2 regions of the Flavobacterium oryzicola genome follow, and region 1 is predicted to be linked to the other one. Evidence: riboswitches for the same ligand, from Rfam matches in the RefSeq annotation. Region 1 holds a riboswitch; the other holds the start of a gene.
What was found. Region 1 has a riboswitch for cobalamin ahead of PQ463_RS13660 (TonB-dependent receptor plug domain-containing protein). Riboswitches for the same ligand answer to the same signal wherever they lie in the genome.

Region 1 (11,872 bases):
GGTGGGTTTTGTACGATACATTATACCAAACTCTGATGCCTCTACAAAAGCAATTAAACGTGGTGATCTGTTTACTAGTGTAAACGGAACAAAACTTACGGTTTCTAATTATCAGCAGCTGTTGTTAAATCAGGATAGCTATACTTTAGATTTGGCAGATTATAATGGAACAAGTTATGTTCTAAACGGAAAATCAGTTGCTTTAACTAAAACTGTCTTAGAAGAAAATCCAATTTTGATTAATAAAGTGATTGCTTCTGGAAGTCATAAAATTGGTTATTTAATGTATAATGGTTTTTACCCAGGATATGATGATAAATTGAATCTGGCTTTTGGCGAATTGAAATCGCAAGGTATAACAGATTTAGTTTTAGATCTTCGATACAATGGAGGAGGATCTGTTGCATCTGCAATTAGACTTTCTAGTATGATCACAGGACAGTTTGATACTCAGATTTTTGCAAAAACGCAATTTAATGCTAAGTGGATGAAAGACATGACTGCCGAAGATTTAGAAAGTTTAAATTACAGATTTGTGAATAATATTGATGGAAAGGCATTAAACAGTTTAAATTTAAGCACAGTCTATATTATTACAACTGCGAGTACAGCATCTGCGAGCGAATTGGTTGTAAACGGGTTAAAACCTTATATCAATGTAGTTCAGATTGGAGAAACTACAACAGGTAAAAATGTTGGTTCGTATACGATTTATGATTCTGAAACTTTGTTTACTAAAAAAGGAATCAATCCAAATCATAAATATGCAATGCAGCCTTTGGTTTTTAAAATTTCAAACTCTGCCGGTTTTGGAGATTATACTCAAGGATTACAGCCAACATATCAACAGTACGAGAAAGTAAGCACTTATGGTGTTTTAGGAGAAACTTCAGAGCCTTTGCTTAATTTGGCTATTTCAAAAATTACAGGATCTAGTGCTAAAAGAATTCTGGATGATTCTGCGCCAAATACTCCTTATTTGACAGATTCAAAAATCATAAATGGATTAAGACACGGAATGTATTTTCAAAATGCTCCTAAGAATTTTTAGAATAATAAAATCCAATTAAATAGAAAAGGCTTTCATCACTGAAAGCCTTTTCCATAAAAAAAAACAAAAACTAATTCTAATTGTAAAATTAATCGTTAAAGTAGAATCCGTTTGGACCTACACCTACAGTTAATTCTTTTAATAAGCTTCCGCTTAAATTATAAATGTATGCTTTACTGCTTGAAGCAAAATCACCACCATCTGCAATAAAGATTTTATCATTTTTTACCGCAAAACCATACATTTTTCCATACTCAGAAGTTGAGCTGTATTGGAAAATAGGAGTTGTAGAAGCTGATGTTGCAGTATAGTCTATAGCATAAACCGCAGTTTCTAGAGTATAGTAGATTTTATTGTTGTTAATGTCTAGATTTTTAACTCCGTCAAGAGATTCAGGGAAAGTAATTTTGCTGATAGAATTATCAGATAATTTTACTTTTACAATTTCGCTTCTTTCTCCGTATGTGCTTCTAATTACGTACAAAATACCATCTTTAATTTCCATTGTATCTGCTCCCAGACCAAGATTTACAGGAGTTTCAAGCTTATTTGTTGCGGTATTCACTACAAGTAATTTGTCATTGTTGTAAGGTTCAGTTACATAAAGTTTATTGTTGTAAACTTCAATGTGGTTAGCAGTTGTATTTAGCGCAATTGTAGATTCTACTTTATTTGTAGCTAAGTTGATAACGGCGATAAAATCATCAGTGTTACCAGCAGGGTTTGTTTTAGACCAATACGTATTAGCATTAGTTACATAAGCTTTTCCGTCTTTTACAACACCATATCGTGGAGTAATTAAACCAGTTTCAATTTTTGCTACAAGTTTAAATGTATAACGATTTACAACATTTATAACATTAGAACCGCCAGCAATGATGTATGCTTTATCTCCATCGAAGAATATATTTTGAAGATATTTTCCAACAAAATCAGAACCATTTACAGTATTGTATACATCTTTTGTGAAAGTATTTAAATCGTCGCTAACGAAAGAAACAGAACCGCCATCAGTGAAATTTCCTTCGTTTAAGATGAAAATACCATTATCATAAACTCCTTTTGGATCATTGGAGTCATCATCATTAGAACAAGAAACAAGAAGCGAAACGCTAAGTGCTGCTAAAAATAATCTAGTTAATTTCATTATATTAAAATTTAAGGTTTAAGTACAAATTAAAATTTCTTCCTGGCATTGGTCTGTATTCTAAACTTTGATAAAATGTATTCCAAAGATTTAGAACTTGAAATCCTACTTTGAAAGATGATAAAAGTTTAAAATCGTAATCAATTCCAATGTTTGATACGTTGTAGGCATCAACAATTTTCTCAGGATCGTTGTCAGATTGTGTATAGACAAAGCCATTATAAAGAAATTGATAATACGCAGAAAGGTTTTTTCTTGAATAAGCAACAGATGCCGTTACTTTATTGAAAGGAACAAAAAACAATTGTTTTTTAGTTTCAACATTCTCCGAAACTGTATAAGCATAAGTTGCATTTGCTGTCAAGTTGTTTTTTCCAAAACTTTTTTTCCAGCCCAACAATGTTTCAGCTCCATAGCTATTTACCTTGTCTGTATTTTGTGGCATCCAGATACCATTTGTTCCAGGAACCCATCTCAACAAATCTTTTATTTTCATGTAATAAAAGGTCTGCGATATATTAAAATTTTGAAAAGTAAAAATATTTCCTATTTCAGCCTGATAAGAGCTTTCAGGTTTTAAGTTTGGATTTCCGCCTTCTTCCCAATACAAATCATTAAAAGTTGGAATCCTGAAATTTCGTGATACATTCAATTTCAAATTGTATAGTTTTCCAAACTGATAAGAAGAACCAACGGAAAACAAAACAGGAGATTTATAATTGTCCGTAAATTCTTTGCGAACACCGAATTCATTTTTCCAGTCAGCAGAAACATCTTGTTTAATAAGTAAAGCTGCAGAACTTATTTCTCTTACATTATCACCAAAACCAGAACCATATCCTTTCGTTCGATTATAGTCCAAAATTCCGTTGACTTGCAATGATTTGAATAATTGATATCCTAAATCTGCTTTTGTGATAAAGCTTTCAGTTTTTCCGTAAGTATAAATATTACTCGAATTATCTGCATAATACTGATAGTTCTCGAAAATATAAGCGGTTTTTAAATTGGTTGTAAACTTCCCAAAGTTACCGTCATATTCTAGTAAGTTTCTATTAAAACCATTAACATATTTACTTTTCATTTCCGATTCGGACACTAAAGAAGTATTTCTATCTGTATTTGAGCTTTGGGTGTATAATCTTAGAATGTTTTTGGCATTAATTTTATAACCAGCATTGGCGCTTAGGGTAATAACATCATATTGCCCATTTTGATTCCAGCGCTGTTCGCCTTTCCAGTTGTACTGATTCAGATATTTATAATCGTTAGTCGAACTATTTTTCGAAAGTCCGATTTGAGCACTCCATTTTTTGTTAGAAATAGAAGTTTTATAATTAATACCAATCGTATTAAAACTGCCATAGTCTAGTCTTAAATTATTCTCAAAACGATTAGAAAATAACAAATCGTTGTTTAAATGCACCGTTCCTCCAACTGCACCACTTCCGTAAATAACACTTCCGCCACCTGCTTTTACACTTATTGAATTATAATCTGAACCCGAAATTGTGTTGAAATCGGTGCTTCCGTTCATTTGAGAATTGATGTTTATTCCGTTCCAAATTACTGCTGTTTGAGAAGAAGTTGTTCCTCTAAAAGCGACCGTAGATAACATTCCGCGACCATATTCTTTAAAGTAAATCGTAGAATTAAAGTTTAATAAATCGGTTAAAAGAGCTTCGTTTTTACTAATAACAGAGTCATTTAGTTTTAAAACAGATTGTGAAACCGAATAGGATTTTAAATTTTTGTCTGAAACCAATACTTCTTTAAGACTGGTAATAGAATCGTTTTGCGCCGAAATAATCTGACACATTACAAATAAGCAAAAAGCAAAAAGTCGTTTTAAAGTCATAAATTCTTCACTCTTTTTCCCGAGAGTTCGATAAATTGTTACAAAGGCAGGTCTCCTGGCTTGCGTCTTGCTGTTTACCTTCCCATCACGCAAGGCGTGACAGTGGTTTGTAGTTAACAGCAAGCATTCGTTTTGAACTTAGCTTACAGTTGCGGGTACAGCTCAAGAATTTACTTGATTCCCTTTTAATGTATTTTTAAATCAAAAACACAACCTTAATTTGCTGCAAAGATAAAGTTAAAAATATTGATTATTCAAATTTGTTTTGCGTTTCATGAAAAATTATAAATTATTTGCATTAAAAATCGATTTTTATAACTTCTCCGAAATCAACTTTATTATTGAAAGCTTCCTTTAATGGCAGTGAACTCTGATGGCATAAGACACTTCTGATGATTCCGGCATGAGCAACAATAACGATTGGCTGATTTATTTTTGAAATGGTTTCAGATAAAAAGTCACCAACTCTTTTATGCAGTTCTACAAAAGATTCTCCATTTGAAACTTTTATGTTTACAAAATCTTCCATCCATGGATTGAGTTCTTCAGACGGAATATCGTTCCAGCTTTTCAATTCCCAATCTCCAAAATTCATTTCTTTTAAGCGTTCGTCTTCCTGATAAGAAATAGTTTTGATATTTTCTTGAATATGTTTAGCTAAAATAACACAGCGCTTTAACGGACTTGAGAAGATAATTGCCTCAGAAGGAAGTTTAGAAATAATTCTGCCAAAAATTTCATCAAAAGGTTCAGCAATATCAACGTCTGACTGCCCGTAACAGATTCCTTTTTCGCAGACAGTTTCGGTATGGCGAACTAAATAAATTTCCATAAAAATAAAATGCTTAAATAAAATACCACTTCACAAACCTGTTGTGTCGCTCCAAGACAATCTCCTGTATAACCGTCAATCCATTTTTGAAAATAACGCGCTAGAAAATATCGAGTTATAAAAACAGGAATTATAGCAAGAAGAAATTTCAAATTGAAATAAGAAAATACAATCAGCGGAATTAATCCAAAAAAGAAAGAACCAAAAATTTCTTTCCAAGTGTATTGTTTGGCAATAGGTTTGCTTTTGCTCGAAGCATCATCACGAGAATATTCGTGTGTAAAAATAATGCTGATTGCTGCCAGACGACTCAAAGAATGCGCGGAAATAAATAAAAGGAAAATTAGTGAAATGTTATTAGTAAAAAGTAAAATAGATTCTGAAAGCAATTTGAATTTTAATAAAAAAAGTAAAACCAATCCGATTGCTCCATAAGCACCAATGGCACTATCTTTCATAATCATCAAGATTTTTTCTTTAGTCCAGCCTCCGCCAAAGCCATCACAGACATCGGCAAATCCGTCTTCGTGAAAAGCTCCTGTTGTTAAAATAGAAGCAATAATCGCTAAAATAACAGCAATTTCTGTTGAAAGAAAAAATGAAAAAAGATAAAAAGTCAGAAAGGAAATACTCCCAACAATCCATCCAATAAAAGGAAAATATCTTGTGGCTTTATTTAAATAATCTGGATGATGCGTAATGTTTTTTGGACACGGAATTCTGGTGTAAAACATTAAACAGGTGAAGAAAATGTGCAGTTCTTTTTTCATTTGATTGTGATTATTTGGCTAAAGCTTCTTTGGAAGCAAATTTATAACCTCCAGATAAATCTGGAGGCAATTCAAAATAAAATTTTGAAAAAAAAGATTTCTATGAATTGCCAACATCTTTAGATGTTGGTTTGTTTATATGTATTAAGAAAGGCTTTAGCCAAATTTTCTTGAGATTGCTTACATTCAAAATTGACTATAAAATTTGTCATATTTCATTTGACTAGGGCTATTTGGCTAAAGCCCTTTTTGGGTGTCAATATTAAACCAACATCTAAAGATGTTGGCAATTCAGTTTGTATTTGTAAATCTATTAGTATTTCTTTTTCAAAATTTAATCGTACTCTTTTTTTGAATTGCCTCCAGATTTATCTGGAGGTTGAGAAAATGTCAAAGAATGAGGCTTTAGCCAAATTTTTCATAAATGCTTAAACCCAAATTTGATCATAAATTCATCATATTCTTCTTGAAATGTTTTCTTTTTATGATGTTCTTCCTGATTTTTAATATAATCCCGAACTTTATCTACAATAGATTCTGAAACTGAAACAGCAAAATACTCATCTTGCCATTCGAATTTATGTTTAGTTAACTGATTTTTATTAATCCAATATGAAGATTCGCCTTTTAATAATTGTATTGTTTTTTGTATAGTTTGATTATTTCCCAGTGAAATTAAACAATGACAATGATCAGAATGGCCACTAATAAAGTCAAGATAAATTTCCTTTTTTAAAGCATTTTCTTGTATGTGATGCCATACTTTTTGACGAAGATTAATTGTATTTAAAAACGGGAATCTATTTTTGGTACTCCAGACACAATGAATATAAACTTTTGTAAAAGGCATGTAATAAGTAATTTCAATTAGAAATTCAAAGCTATGAACTTTAAATCTTAAAAGAAAGTTATTTCCTACTTATACCTGCACTTTCAAAACTAGCCATTTCATTCAAAAAAGCCTCAGCCGATTTTAAAATCGGAAATGCAATGGCACAGCCAGTTCCTTCTCCTAGACGCAAATCAAGATTTAAAATAGGTTTTGCTTCTAAATAATTTAGCAATTCTGAATGCGCTTTTTCGGCAGAACAATGACAGAAAACAGCATTTTGTTTGATATTCGGATTTATTTTAAAAGCAATCAAGTACGCGACAGTGCAAATAAAACCGTCAACAAGAATCAGCATTTTGTTTTCAAAAGCAGCCAGCATTCCGCCAGCCATTTGAAGAATTTCAAAACCTCCAAAATAGGAGAGTTGCGATAGTATTTCGGCTTGACCAGAATAGGTTTCAATTGCTTTTTTGAGTAAATTTTGTTTTAGGAGCAGTTTTTCGTTTTCAACTCCAGTTCCTTTTCCGACACAATCTTCAATAGGGAAACCTGTTAAAATACTCATTAAAACAGAAGCGGTAGAAGTATTTCCAATTCCCATTTCTCCAAAACCAATACAATTCGAGCCAGATTTTGCGATATTTTCAGCAATTGATTTTCCTTTCTCAAAACATAACTGCACTTCAGATTCGCTCATTGCAGGAACGTGAAGAAAAGACTGAGTTCCTTTGGCAATTTTTGCATCGATTAATTTTGCATTGGTTGGAAAATCATAATTAACACCCGAATCTACAATTGATAATTCTATATTATTCTGATTGCAAAAAACGTTTATAGCAGCACCGCCATCTAGAAAATTATTGACCATCTGTCGCGTGACATCTTGCGGATAATCGCTTACGCCATGATTGGCAATTCCGTGATCGGCAGCAAAAACTACAATATTAGGTTTTTCGATTTTTGGATTCAAAGTTTCAAAAACCGTTGCCATTTGGAAAGCCAAAGATTCTAATGTTCCCAAAGAACCAACAGGTTTTGTTTTAGAATCTATTTTATCTTGTAAAATGGTGTAGAAATCGGTTTTATTTTGGATTTTGTTTTCTGATTGAAAATCGAAAGAAGAAACATTTATTTGATGAATTTCTTTGATTTCTGTGCAAATGGGAGCTTCTGATTTTTGTTTCCAATGCAATTGCTGCAGCATTGGCTGATTATTATAATTGGTTGCTGGTTTCCCGATGCAGAAATAGCCAAGCGGTTCTATATTTTCGGGTAAATTGAGAATTTTTTTAAACTGATAATAGTTAAGAATTGAAACCCAACCCATTCCGTAACCTTGTTCTGTAAGCGAAAGCCAGATGTTTTGCGCAGCACAAACCGAACTGAATTTCACGGCTTCGTTACTGCCAATTGTTCCAATTGTGAATTGATTTAAAACGGAACGGTCATAAGCTATTATAAGTCCGATTGGTGCTTCTTCGATTGCTTCTAGTTTAAGGGACCTGTAAAGTTCTTTTTGTTCTGGATTATCAGTAAGTTCTTCGGCTTTTTTATTGTAATCTAAAAACAGCTTTTTAATAGACGTTTTAACCTCATGAGATTTAATGAGATAATATCTTGTAGCATCGGTCAGTCCTACAGACGGAGCCCAATGTCCAGCCTGTAAAGCTTTCTCAATTACGTGATCAGGAACTTCGTCGGCAGTAAAATGTCGTGTGTCGCGGCGTGATTTTAATATATCGTCTAAATTGCTCATTTCTTTAAATTCCAATTTTTTAAATTCCAAATTCCAAATCTGAAAAAGGAAAGATTCTAGTAAAGATAAAGCATAGCTTTGAAATTTGGAGTTTAAAACTTGGAATTTCGTTTCAATTTATTGGAATTTGGAATTTTTTGTATTGGAATTTATCCTTTTATTTTAACCGGAATTCCAGAAACCATCAATACCACTTCATGGGCATTTGTCGCAAGAAATTGATTCATCCAGCCTTGAAGCTCAACAAATTTTCTTCCGATATGCGTTTCCGCATGAACCCCCATGCCAATTTCATTTGTTACAATAATGATATTAGCATTTTTGTGTTTTGCAATGGCAAGAAATTCTTTTTTTGCTTCTTCTAGGCTTAATGCGACATCATTTTTAGTATCGATAAAAAAATTAGTCAGCCAGAGCGTTACACAATCAATTAGGGCAGTTTTTCCAGAAAAATCAATTTCACTTAAATATTTTTCTTTTTCAATATTCGTCCAATGTTCGTCTCTTTCCTGCTGATGGCGATCAATTCGATTTTGAAAGTCAGCATCCCATTTTCGGGCAGTTGCTACATATATAGGAGAGCCGGAAAGTTCTAAAGCAAGTTTCTGTGCATAACCACTTTTTCCAGAACGTTCGCCACCAGTTACTAAGTAAATCATTTTTATTAATTATAAGTTTTGAATTATGAGTTATGAGTTTTGTTTGGCAATTTATAAATTAAATTATGAGCTACTCACTCATAACTCATAATTTATAACTCATAACTCTTTAATAAGGGCAATGTCGACAATTATTTCCGCAACAGGTTCCTCTTTTTAGATGAAACCAAGTTTTAAAGACATAATTGCCATTTTCGATATAAAAATCGATTCCCTCAATTAGATTGTCGGTTTTGGGTAATTGCATAGCTTTATTATTAAGTGCCTTTTTTGGGGTTAAAGTTTCAATGTAAGCATCGATTTTATCTTCGCAAGCTTCTTTAAAACATAGAGGACAAAGGCAGTCACCTCCGTCGGCAAGGTTGAAAATAGGAGGGTAATCATTACACCAGCACTTATTTTCAGATGAAATGTCTCCGCATGAAAAAGCGGCTTCACAACTGGAGCAAATTTTTGTTTTTGGTGCACTCATTAAATAAAAGGCTATTTGTTTAAATTTGTACAAATAAAGGTAAACAAAAAAAATAGAAATTGATTTACCTTTGTTGCTATTCAAAACATAAAATATGAAATATTTTTTCCATAAATTATCAGTCGTTTTTTTACTTTTTATAGTAGTTGGCTGTAAAAAAAATGAGATACAAACTCCTGTAAAATCTGCCACTGCCAAAGAATGCATCGAATTTGCATCGGGACTTTCAATTGTGAAAAACGAAGGCTATTCAATTGTAAATGTGGTGAATCCGTGGCCAAATGCTAAGGAGAAATTCACTTACATTTTAGAGGAAAAAGACTCACAAATTCCAGACAGTTTAAAAAAATATCCCTCAATAAAAGTTCCACTAGAAAGTGTTGTTGTAACTTCAACTACAAATATTCCTTTTTTAGAAATGTTGGAAGTTGAGAATAAATTGGTCGGATTTCCTCATACCGATTATATTTCTTCAGAAAAAACTAGAGCATTAATTGATAAAGGTTCTGTGAAAAACGTTGGACAAAATGAAAAATTGAACATTGAACAATTAATAGAATTGTCACCAGATTTGATCGTTACGTTTGGTGTCGATAATAATAATCCGATGTTGGATAATTTGAAAAAAAGCGGTTTAAAAGTTCTTATTCAAGGCGATTGGATGGAACAGTCTCCGCTAGGAAAAGCAGAATGGATTAAACTTTATGGTGCTTTATTCGGGAAAGAAGAAAAAGCAAAAGAGCTCTTTGATAAAATCGTTGAAAGTTACAATCAAGCAAAAAAACTAGTAACCGATAAACCTGCAACTTCAAAAGTTTTATATGGTTCTATGTACGAAGATGTTTGGTATGTTGCCAAAGGAAATAGTTGGGTGGCGCAGTTTATGAAAGATGCAAAATCTAATTATTTATGGGCCGACTTGCAAGGAACGGGAAGTGAAGGATTGTCTTTTGAACAAGTATTAGATAAGGCAAAAATAGCTAATATATGGATTGCTTCTGGATCTTTTAAAAGTTTGGATGAATTGCAAAAAGCAAATCCGCATTATGCAGAATTTGACGCTTTTAAAAATAAAACGGTATATAATTTTGAAGGGAAAATGGGAGCAACAGGCGGAACAGTTTATTATGAACTTGCACCAAGCCGTCCCGATTTAGTTTTAAAAGATTATATCAAGATTTTTCATCCAGATTTACTGGCAGGCTACGAATTTACTTTTGCATCAAAACTGAATTAAATTGGCAAATAAAAAACGAAATACCATTTTATTTGTCGTTTTGGCTTTAGGATTTTTGCTAATGTTTTTTGCGAGCATTAGTTTAGGGTCGGTTACAATTCCGCTAAAAGATGTTGTAGCCAGTTTAACAGGAGGTCAGGCAACAAAATCGACTTGGGAATATATTATTATTAATTACCGTCTTCCTAAAACCATCACCGCGGTTTTAGCAGGAACAGGACTTTCAATGAGCGGACTTTTGATGCAGACTTTGTTTCGAAACCCGCTAGCAGAACCTTATGTTTTAGGGCTAAGTTCTGGAGCTAGCTTAGGTGTTGCTTTTGTAATTTTGGGAGCAGGATTTTTGCCTTCATTTTTAAGTGTAATTGCATTGTCTTCTTACGCCATTGTTTTGGCATCTACTTTAGGAAGCACATTGGTTCTTTTCTTAGTTTTAATTGTTTCGCAAAGATTACGGAATACAATGGCAATCTTAATTGTGGGACTGATGTTTGGAAGTTTTAGCACGGCAATCGTAAGTATTCTGACTTACTTTAGCACGGCAGAACAGCTTCAGAAATTTACTTTTTGGACAATGGGAAACCTCGGAAATCTTTCATGGTCAAACATTGGAATTTTAACTTTCTGTGTTGGAATAGGGTTACTTTTGAGTGCCAAAAGTATCAAACCATTAAACGCTTTGCTGCTTGGAGAAAATTATGCCAAAAGCATGGGATTGAATTTTAAACAGGCTAGATTAATAATTATATTGGCAACCAGCTTATTATCTGGGGCTATCACTGCATTTGTAGGGCCAATTGCATTTATCGGTTTGGCGGTACCTCATATTGCAAAGCTGACTTTTCATACAAGCAATCATACTATTTTGTTTTGGAGTACTTTATTTTTTGGTTCGATAATAATGCTGTTTTGTGATATTGTTTCACAAATGCCTGGTTATGATGTCACACTTCCAATAAATGCAATTACCTCTATTATCGGTGCGCCGGTTGTTATTTGGCTGGTAATGAGAAAAAGAAATTTTTAAGTAAAGTATTACAAAAAAGCAATATCTTAGTTTTTTAAACACATAGATACATAGTTTTAAAAGCCGATTAAAGGCGTTTCACTTTTTGCAACAATCATAGTTTTGCAAGAATAAATAAGACGATGTTCTACTTATAAAAAGACTATGATTACCCAAAAATATTTAGATGAATTAACTTATAATGTTATCGGAGCATGTATTGAGGTGCATAAGGAAATCGGAAAAGGGTTA
Region 2 (11,872 bases), 2.4 Mb from region 1:
GTTGGTAATTATCTTTTTGGTTTTGGTGTCCAAAATTCCGTAACTCACTTTATTACTGCCTGATAGGTAACCCCAAGAAACACTGTAGTAATACAGTAAATCATCAACCAAACAAGTTCCAGAAACAGGAATATCCAATTGCATTTTCTTTTCATCCGTCTGCGTATCAATCACAAAAAGATTAGATGGCGTGTTGTAATAATCGCCGCGTGAACTCACATAAATATCGCCGCGACTGTCAATTTGCATACTGTACAAATTAATGCCCACATCTATTTTTTTTATTTCTGTGAAAGTCGCCAGATCAATCACCGAAACGGTTCTATCGTAATTTGGAACTCTGTAACCGCCCGAATTGGCCACATATAATTTTCCGTTATGAATAACCATTTGTTCAGGCTGATAACCAACTGTTACTTTTCTTTTTATTTCTAATGAAGTAGTATCAATTTCAGCTACAAAACCGATTTCCGCATTCGGATTAATGGCGACTGGTCCCGAATACGAACTCACATACGCTTTGTCTTTATAAAAAGCCACATAACGGCAATTGGGAATATCTATTTTTTTAATGCGTTTTGCGGTCCATTTTTCTAAAACCTCAACTTTGTTGGAGCAATTTATGACTGCATAAACCTTATTTCCGTAGATTTTAATATCGTTTCCAACATCTCCCAATTCTTTTACAACCGAAGGATTTCGTTCGGAATAAACATCTGTAGTGTAATTTCCTGTTCTGTAATTAAAAACATCGAGGCTGGCGCGATTCATTCCCATATTTCCTTCGTTTAAAAGATAAAAACCTTCTATATTTCCATCACTTCTTGGCGCAGCAACGCTCACATCTGAAGAAAGAAATATCGTTTCGTCTTCTCGGCAGGAAATCATTAAAACCGTTATGGCAAAAACGAATAGTATTTTTAAAAAGCTCTTTTTCATAACTCAAAACTGATTATAAATTTGAATGTTCGCCCTGGCATCGGATAATTGTAGATTACTTCATATTGCTGATTAAAAGCATTATTGACTTCAACCGTTCCGTTTAATCTGTAGTTTTTGAATGCGAAAGATTTCTGAACAGCCAAATCGTGTGTGTACCAAGGCTGAACTTCATTGACTTTGATATTATTGACATTTCCGTTGTAGCGTTTTCCGACATAAATAAAGCTGTAATTGAAGTTCCAAGATTCGTAGTTGGCATTTAAAATTCCAGATCCGCTATGCCAAGGCGTATACGGAATCTGATCTCCATAAGAAGACATTTCTAAACCTACAAACTTTGTAAAATCTTGGCTTTGAGAATAGGTATACGTTAAATTCGCATCAAGTTTTAGCTTATTAAAATGAGTTGCCATATTCAAAACCGTTTCGATTCCTTTTCCTTTCACCTGTCCGATATTGGTCATCATCCATCGAAATAAATTTCCGGTTGGAGCGGCAACAATTTTGTCTTTTGTATTGGTATAATAAGCATCTGCCTGAAAAGAAAATTTATCGAAAAAGCTTTCTCTTGTGGGGAAATTATATGTAAAACCAACATCGTACTGATTCATATATTCGGGTCTCAAAGTGCTCGAACCAATCATGGTATAATACAAATCATTGAAAGTTGGCATTCTGAAAATACGTTTGGCAAAAGCTCTTAAATTGAAATCGTATTTTTTAAAAGGTGTGTAACCCAAAAATATAGCGGGAGTAAATTCGGTTTTATTAGGAGCTTTGGCGTTGTACTTTACCTCTTCGATAATACGGGTTGCGAGTACATTTCCTAAAACTTTAAAACCTTCATATCGGTATGAAGTTGCGAGAGAAACAACCGCTGTATAACGTTGTGGAAAAGAGAATTGTGTTTGGATTCCTCTTCTTGTGGCATTTAATTTATTGTATTGAAAATCGGTTGACAGCGAAACATCCCAAGTGGGTAAAATGCTGTACATATTAACTGCCGAGAAATAGGCTTCTTGCTGGTAATAACTATCATCTGATTGTGCACCCTCAGTTACGGTTTCGCCTAAAACATTGGTAGTATCTCTTGCAATGTAATGCGTGTAATCGTAGGCAAATTTTCCTTTTAACTGGAATTTATATTTTTCTGAAACGTCTTTCGTTAAAGAAGACTGTCCGAAAAAATTCTTATCAAATTGTCTGAAACCGTCTTTAAACTTATTTTCTACAATGGCTCCTGGCGCGCCACGTTCAGAATCATAATAATATACTTTAGCGTCCCAAGTTCCTTTGTTTATTTTTCCATACAAACCAGATTCAAATCGGAAGGCTTCTATATCACTATTCCATCGTGTAGCTGTAGTATCGTAGGCAATGCTTCCGTCTTGATTTTTTCTTTTGTATCTAAATTTATACTGTCCGTTTGATTTGATGTATTCAGAACTTACGCTTAAACTCACTTTATCACTCAACTTTTGCTCCCATCTAAAAGAAGGATCGTGATAATTGACAGACATTGTTTTGTAACGAACCAGTAGATTTGTTTTTTTATTGCCTGTAAAAACAGGACGTTTGGTTCGCAAATAAATCGTGGAAGCTGATGCAAAGTCTTTCGCTGACTGGAAAATTTCGCTTTTCTGACCATTGTACATCGTAAGCGATTCCATGTCGTCAAGCGAATATTTTCCTAAATCGGTTACGCCGTTTTGGGCGTTTCCAAGCTGAATTCCGTCATAAAAAACACCAACATGATGCGTTCCCATATTTCGAACATCAACCGTTTTGAGTCCGCCGACTCCGCCATAATCTTTAATTTGAGTTCCGGCAAAATAGCGAAGCGCATCGGCAACATTATGACTGGAAAGATTTTCGAGCAGAACGCCCGAGAGACTTTGTACAGGAATCACTTCCTGATAAGGTTTTCCTTTTAGAATAACTTCTTTCAAAACCCGCGAACTGTCAGTCACTGCTTGGGAATGAAGCAAAAAAGGAATCAATAAAATAAAAGCTGCTAAAAGCGTTTTTTTACAATTATACATCACGATTTTATTAAATAAACTTTGCGTGATGCCGTAATTATATAACAGTAGTAATCCCGCTATGCAATAGCAGGTTATTCTCTTGTCATCAACTTCATACCACGAAAGTTTTAAACTATGTGATCGTGGCAGGTCTCCTGACTTATTCTATCTTTAAACGGCCTTCTCATCCCGCAAAGCGGAACAATGGCATTAATATGTTTAAAGACTTTGTGTAGAACTTACAGTAGCGGGTCTGTTCAGGATTTGCACCTGATTCCCTTTTAACTGCTTATTTCAGATTGAAAAAAGCAGACCAAAATCTGGCGCAAATATATGACGCAGGTATGGTGTCTGCAAATAAGAATTTGATTTTTTGGAAAAACAAAAAAACCACTCCTAAAAAAGAGTGGTTTTAAACAGTCATGAAGGTGTTACTAACTCTATTTAAAAAAATAACCGATCGTTATTTGAAAAACTTTATTCTTCATATCGCTGTTAATAATATAATTGGTGTTTGCTGTTACATCTTTAAACACATTGGTATAAGACAAATTATATCTTGCATCTGCATAAAACTTGTCTTTAAACTGATAACCCAATCCAAAATTTACAGAAGCATCTACTCCATTTGAATAATCTTTTAAATCCATTTTTTCATGGTTATCGTAACCTAAAAAATTGTCTTGGTATTTGTTGTTTGCTTTAAGCAAAATTCCGACTTGTGGTCCCGCCTGAATGCTTAAACCTTTCACTACATAATATTTCAACATTACAGGAATGTTTAAATAGTTTAAGGCAATAGTGCTTTTGTAATTTGAATTTTGCACTTCTGGATCAGAATAAGACAATTTCATTCCCTGCTGGCTATACAATAACTCTGGTTGTACCGAAAAGTTTTTTGCCAAAGGAATTTCTGCCATTAAACCTGCAGTAAATCCTGTTTTAGAAGATGAATCTAATTCGTTTTCATCAAATGATAGGCTCGAAATATTTAAACCTGCTTTTACGCCCAGTTTTACCTTTTCGGTTTGAGCCATTGCACTTGCGCACATTAACAGTGCACAGATTATTAGCTTTGATTTTTTCATCGTATTTTTTTGTTTTTAAGAAGAGCAGTTCTACATGAGAACTGCCGTTTCTATCTGTAAATTTGTTACTTTTTAATAATCTTAGCTGTGTACTTTTTACCTTGTACGGTACAATCTAAAATGTAAACTCCAGTAGTCAATTGACTTACATTTACACTTGATGGAACTGCACTGTAAGTTTTACTCCAAACCGCATTTCCTTCCATAGAATAAATTTTCATTTCAGCTTCGCCTTCTGCTTTTTCAGCCAAGAAAATGTTTACATTATCTGCCGCTGGATTTGGGAACACTCTGAAAGAATTTGTCAGTTTTCCAATAAGCAATCCTTTAGATTCAATTGGAGCAGACATGCTTGTACAGCCATGCGCATTGGTTACTTGAAGACTATAGCTTCCTTCCCAAATTGTAGCAACTGTTTTTTCGTTTGCATTTGGTAAAAGTCTTCCGTTTAAGTACCACTGGTAACCTTCAGCATCAGCAGAAGCTGTAATTTTATTTCCTTCTAATGCCTGAATCTCCGGAACTGTATTTTCAAGAACATTGATCGTAGTTGTAAAAATTTTACCTAATCCGTGTTCATTGTAAACTGTTACATAATACTCACCGCTTTCTGTAGTCGTGAAAGTTGGATCTGTAGAACCATCAAACCATTCGTATGCGGCATAGTTTCCTGGATTTAATACTACTTCTGGGCCGCAAACGTCACCGCTTGGAAGATTAGATTCGAAAGTATCAAATACTACTGTTACTTTTTCGGTAAGAGTGCATCCGTTTTCCAATGTTGCCGTTACGCTATAATCTCCTGCTTTATCAACATTGATCGAATTTGTGCTTTCACCTGAACTCCATTTGTATGAAGTCGCTTCTAACTCTCTAGCCACAAGATTTCTTTCTGCATCCAGATACACACTTTTACCTGCATAAGCATGGATAACAGACGTGTCAAACATTTTAAAATCTGATGGTACTCCTTGATATACATAATTCTTGATGTTATTATTTTGTTCAATAGCATCATTCTCCATTTTTGCATTAATGGCAAATACATGAGAATCTCCAGAATCATCTAATTTAGGCTGTTTGATAAAAGTATACTCGATACTTTCGCCAACCGGAATTCCTGATGCAATGGCTTCTGAAATTTTTTCTGATGTATTAACATATTCTAAATCTAACTGGATAGAATTTTCTTTAATAGCAACTTGTCCTTCGTTTGTAAGTCTAACTTTTACTTCGCTATTGCCGCAAATATCTTTTGGAGATAAAATTTGAACAGAAACATCTAAAACAGGCTCGCTCATTATTTTAAGGTCGTCTAAAACCATATAAGAATATCCATCTGATTTTGCATGTCTAAAACGGAACAATACTGATTTTCCAGCGTATTTCGTAATATTCAATGCTGCTTTTTGCCACTCTGTATCTACGTAAGTTCCTTGATTTGTTGCTCTCCAAGCTTCAGTCCATTCTCCGCCAACTGGCTTAATATCTACAATTAAAGCATCATTAACATTGCTTTGCATAGCATAGTAAAACTCTAAAGCTGTAGTACTTTCAGACAGTTTATAAAGTGGAGAAATTAATTCGCTATAGTAATAATATCCTTCTAACTGACTGTATAATAGTTTTCCGCCAGCGTCTCCCGTTCTATTCTTCAAAGGAAGCGTAAGATTGATATTATCTGGAGTGGTAACCGCTCTCCATGGATAATTTTCATCACTTTGATTAGAAATAAACCCTTTTGATCCAAATATTGAACCTTGTGTCAGGCTAGAGAAATTCTCTTCGCTTAACTCCAATGCTTTTTCAGCAACTTGGAAAGATGCGGTAAGGCTTTTAACATTTGTATTTACCTCTCCGTCGGCAGTTGCCTGCACTTTAATTTCATAATTTCCAGCTGCTAATTTTGGAAGACCGTCTATTTTATAAACAAGAGTTTCTCCTTGTCGTATTGTTTTGGTTCTTTCTAATGAAACTGGTTCACCAATAGCGTTTCCGTTCTGAAGAATCTGATATTTAAAAGTAACTTTCTCCAATGTTTTATAAGCTACATTTCTTGCATTAATGTAAAACTCATGTGTAGGCACATCTTCGTAAACGGTTTCTCCCACAACTAAATTCGATAATTGAAAATTACTTTTAGTTGGAGTGATTTCAATATTATCTACTGCAAAACCATTCGCAAAAAAGCCGTTATCATTTTGCTGAAAAGCAACCTGCACGCAAGAATTTCCAGCATACGCACTTAAATCAACATTATATCCAAACCAAGCGCCATAATAAGGCATTTTAAATACTTCTTTCCAAGTGGTTCCTCCGTCAGTACTTACTTTTACATAACCGTCCGACCATTGCTGAGGATCTCCAAAACCATCAAATGATAAATGTGCTTCTTTGTAATTGGTTAAATCAAATACGGGAGAAACCAGCATATCGTTGGAAGCATCGCAATTGCATTTGTCATCATTACTTGCCATAAATTTGGTATGATCTGCAATAAACCATCCAGGAGAACCTAGATCTGCACGTACACCATGTTTCCATCCTGCAGAACCTTTATTCTCAGAAGTTCTCCATCCTTTGTATTTAGAAGCATCTTCAAAGTCCATTTTGTACGGAAGTACAGAAACTTTCATGTCTTCGTTATTCCAATTATCGTAAGTTAATGTTACAGCATTGTTTCCTTGTTTAAGGTCTTTTGCCATGTCTACAGGAAAAACAGAAACCGAAATGGTATGCTCTCCAACATTCTTTAAATTAATATTAGGAATAGAATAATTTATCGTGTCTTTAAACCTAGCGAAGTTTAAAGTTGTTTTTTCGATTTTTGAAAAAACTTCGACTTTCGCTGCATCAAGAACTTTAGTTGTGATATTAACTTCCTGACTTGCCGTAGCAAAATTGTTTGTTACTTTGGCAACTACTGCAGCATTATTATTATTGATATCACATTTACCAGCGTCTAATTTTGCAGATACAACTTCTAAATCGTAAGGGGCATCGCTTACCAAAATGTTATCTATAAATCCGCCTAAGAAACCGTCATAATAGTCATCTGATTTTACATGGAAACGAATAGCCGCTTTCTTTCCTGCCAATTCATTTAAACGAATTTGATACGGATCTTTTTTCAGACTATTATTTACTCCCGTAAACCAAGCACCATCAAATAAATCATTATTATGTTCGATTTCTGGATAATTAACTGTATTTATTTTTTTCCAACTTTTCCCTTTATCTTCCGAATATTCAACAATTAAACCATCGTACGTTCTATGCAGTAAATAATACAAATCGAACTCTACATACGGAGAAACCACATTGGTAAAATCAAAGATTGGCGATTCTAAAACGAAATCAGAATTAAGTCCCATTCTGTCAGTTCCTTTAAAATCTACCATTCCCCACATATATTGTGATTTAACGGTTCTAAACGATGCAGGATAATTTTGAAATACAAACTTCTGATTCCCGCTTAAAGCTTTTGTGTTCCATCCACCAGGCGTTCTCTCGAACCCTTCAGTATAAGGGAATTGTGTTATTACATTGCTGTAAGCCGCATTTATAATGCTATTATTTGTTGTAATAGGATCTTTATCATAGGTTACATAGGCTTCATAAGTGTGTAACCCTGCAGCTGATAAATCGACAGCAGTATCAAAAGTTATTTTCATTTCTGAATTTGCTTTGAAAGCAGTCTGCAATGTCACATCTTTCCAAATCGTTGTGCTTCCAGCTTTTGTATTGGCATATCCAACTTTTAAAACAGTTCCTGCTGGAATATCCTGACAGCCTAAATTAAAGATCGTAATAGCCGGAGTATAACTTGTTGTAAGCAAATCTCCTGTATACATAGGAAGATCTAAAGCCGTAGCTTTGATATCAAAATCTTTTTGTGCAGTGCCAACGAATATACCTGTAACAAAAGAATATCCTTCTTTAACGCCAAAATCTACAATAGGGTCAAGATCTACTTTAACTTCTACATAGCTCGTTGCATTTACTTGATATGGTATTTTGCTTTTTATTGCCACAGTTGTTTCTTCTCCAATTCCTAAATCTTTCGTAAAAGGAACATTACCATCATTGGTATAAAAAGTAATAAGTTTGCCAAGTGCGCTTGCCATGGCTCTTAATTTGAAATTTAAGCCTCCATCAGCTTTAATGATCGTAGTTCCTGTGTTTCTTAGTGTAATATAAAAAGGCTCATCTCCTTTTAATGGTCCACAAGATGTTGACGGATTTTCTACCGAAACAATGGTTATTTGTCGATCTGAATAAGCTGTACCTACACCAATCGCATACCAAGCATTAGTAACTTGTTTAAACTCTTCAGAACCTAAACCATACAAATCTTCTACAGCCATCAAAGATGCCTGACGCATGTCGCTGAAATTTGATGAAGGTGACAAATATTCTGTAAGCGTTAAATAAGCAATTTTCTCAGCCTTAGCCAATCCGATAGGTTTAACACTATAACTATTATTTAGGTCATTTACGCCTTCTCCTCCTTCTACTAACAGATAATACCAGTAATTGGTAATTCCACTGTTTTGGTGCACACCGCCATTATCATAACTTGTATTTGCTGGGTTTGTCCAAAATTCACCTCCATAAGTATCTGGTTGACCAGCCGCTTTTGGATTTGCCATACTTCTCAAACTTCCGTGAGAGTACAATTCGTCACCCAACAACCAAATATCCCTTTTACTATCTTTTGCGGCATAAAGCTCAATTGAAATCCCGAAAATATCACTAAAAGATTCATTCATTGCTCCAGATTCTCCCTGATAAATCAATCCTGCAGAGAATTGTGTTACAGCATGAGTCATTTCGTGTCCAGTAATTCCTAAACTCACAAAAGGCTGTTTGTCTCCGTCTCCAAACTGTGCCCATCCTCCTGTCCAAGAGGCATTTTGAACATTAGTTCCTAAATGTGCCAATGCAAAAATGGTCATTCCTTTATCGTCAACACTATTACGGTCAAATTTTTCTTCGTAATAGTTCAAAGTCTTTTGAATTCCCCAATGAATATCAATTGCAGCTTCGTCATGATCATTATTGTACAAATCATTCCAGTTGTTGTCTTCGTCGATATATTCTGTCAATACTTCGTCTGATGCGTGCTCAGCATGATTCATATTCAAAGTATACATTGGTACTTTATACTTTCCTACTAAATCCTCCAATCTGTAACCATCTGCATATTGAGTAGTTCCAAAAGTAACATCTCCAGCAAATCTCGCTTTTCCTTTACCAATTGCACTTCTTCCGTCAGCAATAGGCGAAGATGATGAACGAAGATCTCTGCTTAAATCAATTTTTAAAATGACTTTTCCAGTATTAGCATCAACGTAAATCGTTTGGCTCGATTGCGGATTTGTAGCAAAAACATCGTATTTCCATGCCAAATGATATTCTGTTAATTCTGAAGAAAAATTAGGCCCTACATAAACCAATTCCCCTTGTGGTTTTGTACTGATTTTTTTATGGACTAAAGACGATAGTTTTTTGCTCTGCCAAACATATTCTTTAGCGTTTACAGTATTTAATGCGCTTTGTAAAGCAGCCGATGCGTTTACTTTATAATTACTGTTTGCAGGCAATTTTTTACTGATATGTCCAAATGCTTCAATTTTGTTCTTGTTATCTCTCACTTTATAAATCGCACCTTCAACAGGAACAGCATTATGCGTTTGCTGATACGTTGCCAAACTTCTGCCATGTTTGTCTGAAACCGATCTCAGTTGCATTTTGTCTGCATTTGAAAGTTCAAAATCTGCTTTTTTAACTTCAAATACATTACGGATAGTTAAATTAGAAGATTTTGCAAAAGATCTCACTTTTGTGCTGTCTGTAGTTTGAAAATTTTTAGCTGTTGAAGCGCTTTCGCTTTTATTAAAAAGCTTCTGGCTTGCTTTTAATCTCTTATTTACATCATCACTTTCTTCCTGCGAAAGCGGTTTTCCATTTATGCTTTTTTGCGTCAAAAGAATATTGGCATCATCCTCTTGATTAGCATTTGAATCGTTGTTTTTCTGATAAACTTGATTCATTTTCTGATTAGCAGCTGGCGATTGTAAAGCCGTCTGCGCATTAGATGTTTTGTTTTTTGGCAAAGGTGACTGAGCCATTCCGACGGAACAGACCAAGAAACCTAACAAAAGAAACAAATACCTGGGTTTAGAGTAAATCTGGTTCATTTTTTTTAAATTTAAAATTAGTATTAAGGCTGCGAGTTAATAGTGCAAAACGGTTCGCAGAAAACCACAAAAGCAAGTCCTTAGAATCAATTCGGCGGTTGATTCTTAGAACTTGCTTTCGTTATTTTTTGTAGAATTTTTAAGAGCGCACTCTTCTTTGTTTTTGTTTCTTCTAAAAGCTCTTCCAAACTTTTATTCGGTTCTTCTTTTTTCGTGGTATTCATCAAACGTATTTATTACAATCGTTTGGTAAAAGTAGATGGACACTATAAGGCTCGAAAAAAAAGGACTAATGCAAAAACACTCTCTGGCAGAAAAGTATCACCAAAAAAACACTCATTTTATTTTAAACTTAACAAAATCAAAACGTTACCTTAAAATTTAATTTACATGTTTTCGGGTTTAAAAGAGTTTAGATAAGTGGAAAGATTTACTTTTTCGTTGGTTAAATCGAACTTTTTACGCAATCTAGTTCTGGCATTTTCTATCGATTTAAAAGATTGCCCTGTAATTTGGGAAATTTCTTTTGTAGTTAAATCTAAATAAAGAAGCGCACAAAGTCGGCGTTCTTTTGGTGTAAGTGTCGGATAATCGATGGTCAATTTATCGAAAAATGATTTATGAACCTGTTCAAAACTAATTTCAAATTCTTTCCAGATATCAGTATTCAAATCTTTTTCCAGACGCTTTAGCACAATGTCTATTGCCTGCTGTAATTCTTTATTTGGTGTTTTGAGTTTGATCTTTTTAAGATCCGTCAGGATTTCATTGATATTGTCTGTTCTATGTATTTCTGACATGGCTTTGCCAACCAAAACCATATTCTTAGCCTCAAGACTTTGTTTCAATTCCTGTTCTTTTGCTTTTAGCTTTTCTTTCTCCAGCTGGTTTTTAATATTTCGGTTTCGATAACGGATCAGCAAAAGAATCAAAGTCAAAATTCCGACAACCAATATTAATCCGACCACATAGTATTTAAACCTAGTTTTCTCTTCGACTAAAGTTCGTATCTGACTGCGAACTTTATAATCTTGTTCCAGCCTGATTCTTTCCAGATTTACAGCCTTTTGCTCAATATTAATGCTGTCGCTTATTTTATTATACTGCTGAAAATAGTACACCGCATTTTTATAATCCTGTTTCCTTAGATAAGCTTCATAAAGCATTTTATTGAGTCGCATACTTGCAAAACCAAAGGCTTTGTCTTTATCCAATTCTAGAGCTTTCTTTGCATATAAAATTGCTTCATCTAGCTTTTTTTCCTCCAGATTATAAGAAGAAAGTGACTCATAAGCAAATGCTTTTAGGGAATTATCGATTGGCGTATCAATTAATGAAAATGCTTTTTGAAAATAAAAATCAGCATTTTTATGATCTTTTTTTAAACCATAAGCTCGTGCCAAATTGGTATAAACATAAACTTTCAAAGTATTATCGTTTAATGTTCTTGCAATCGCATCGGCTTTATGATAATAATAGAGCGAAGAATCTAAACTTTTGCCAAGGAAAGTCGTGCCAATGTTGTTTAAGATTTTTACCAACTTATCAGACTCGTTCTTAGATTTTTGATAACGATATACTTTCAGGAAATATTTAAGCGCTTTTTCTTCGTTAT

Region 2: it holds a riboswitch for cobalamin, as region 1 does, so the genes downstream of both, PQ463_RS03985 (TonB-dependent receptor) here and PQ463_RS13660 (TonB-dependent receptor plug domain-containing protein) in region 1, are expected to answer to the same signal.

Annotation. Positions count from the first base shown of each region.
Region 1 is NZ_CP117879.1:3,337,098-3,348,969, reverse strand. Features, by position in the region: gene PQ463_RS13670 (GFO_1087 family putative carboxy terminal peptidase) at 1-1,051, shown strand, start outside; gene PQ463_RS13665 (YncE family protein) at 1,140-2,198, opposite strand; gene PQ463_RS13660 (TonB-dependent receptor plug domain-containing protein) at 2,203-4,056, opposite strand; cobalamin riboswitch at 4,085-4,289, opposite strand; gene cobC (alpha-ribazole phosphatase) at 4,355-4,888, opposite strand; gene PQ463_RS13650 (adenosylcobinamide-GDP ribazoletransferase) at 4,873-5,658, opposite strand; gene tnpA (IS200/IS605 family transposase) at 6,077-6,508, opposite strand; gene cobT (nicotinate-nucleotide--dimethylbenzimidazole phosphoribosyltransferase) at 6,567-8,246, opposite strand; gene cobU (bifunctional adenosylcobinamide kinase/adenosylcobinamide-phosphate guanylyltransferase) at 8,396-8,905, opposite strand; gene PQ463_RS13630 (C1orf53 family protein) at 9,015-9,377, opposite strand; gene PQ463_RS13625 (ABC transporter substrate-binding protein) at 9,472-10,614, shown strand; gene PQ463_RS13620 (FecCD family ABC transporter permease) at 10,616-11,641, shown strand; gene PQ463_RS13615 (GxxExxY protein) at 11,786-11,872, shown strand, end outside.
Region 2 is NZ_CP117879.1:907,140-919,011, reverse strand. Features, by position in the region: gene PQ463_RS03990 (YncE family protein) at 1-939, opposite strand, end outside; gene PQ463_RS03985 (TonB-dependent receptor) at 936-2,984, opposite strand; cobalamin riboswitch at 3,095-3,299, opposite strand; gene PQ463_RS03980 (porin family protein) at 3,407-4,054, opposite strand; gene PQ463_RS03975 (M4 family metallopeptidase) at 4,120-10,257, opposite strand; gene PQ463_RS03970 (tetratricopeptide repeat protein) at 10,644-11,872, opposite strand, start outside.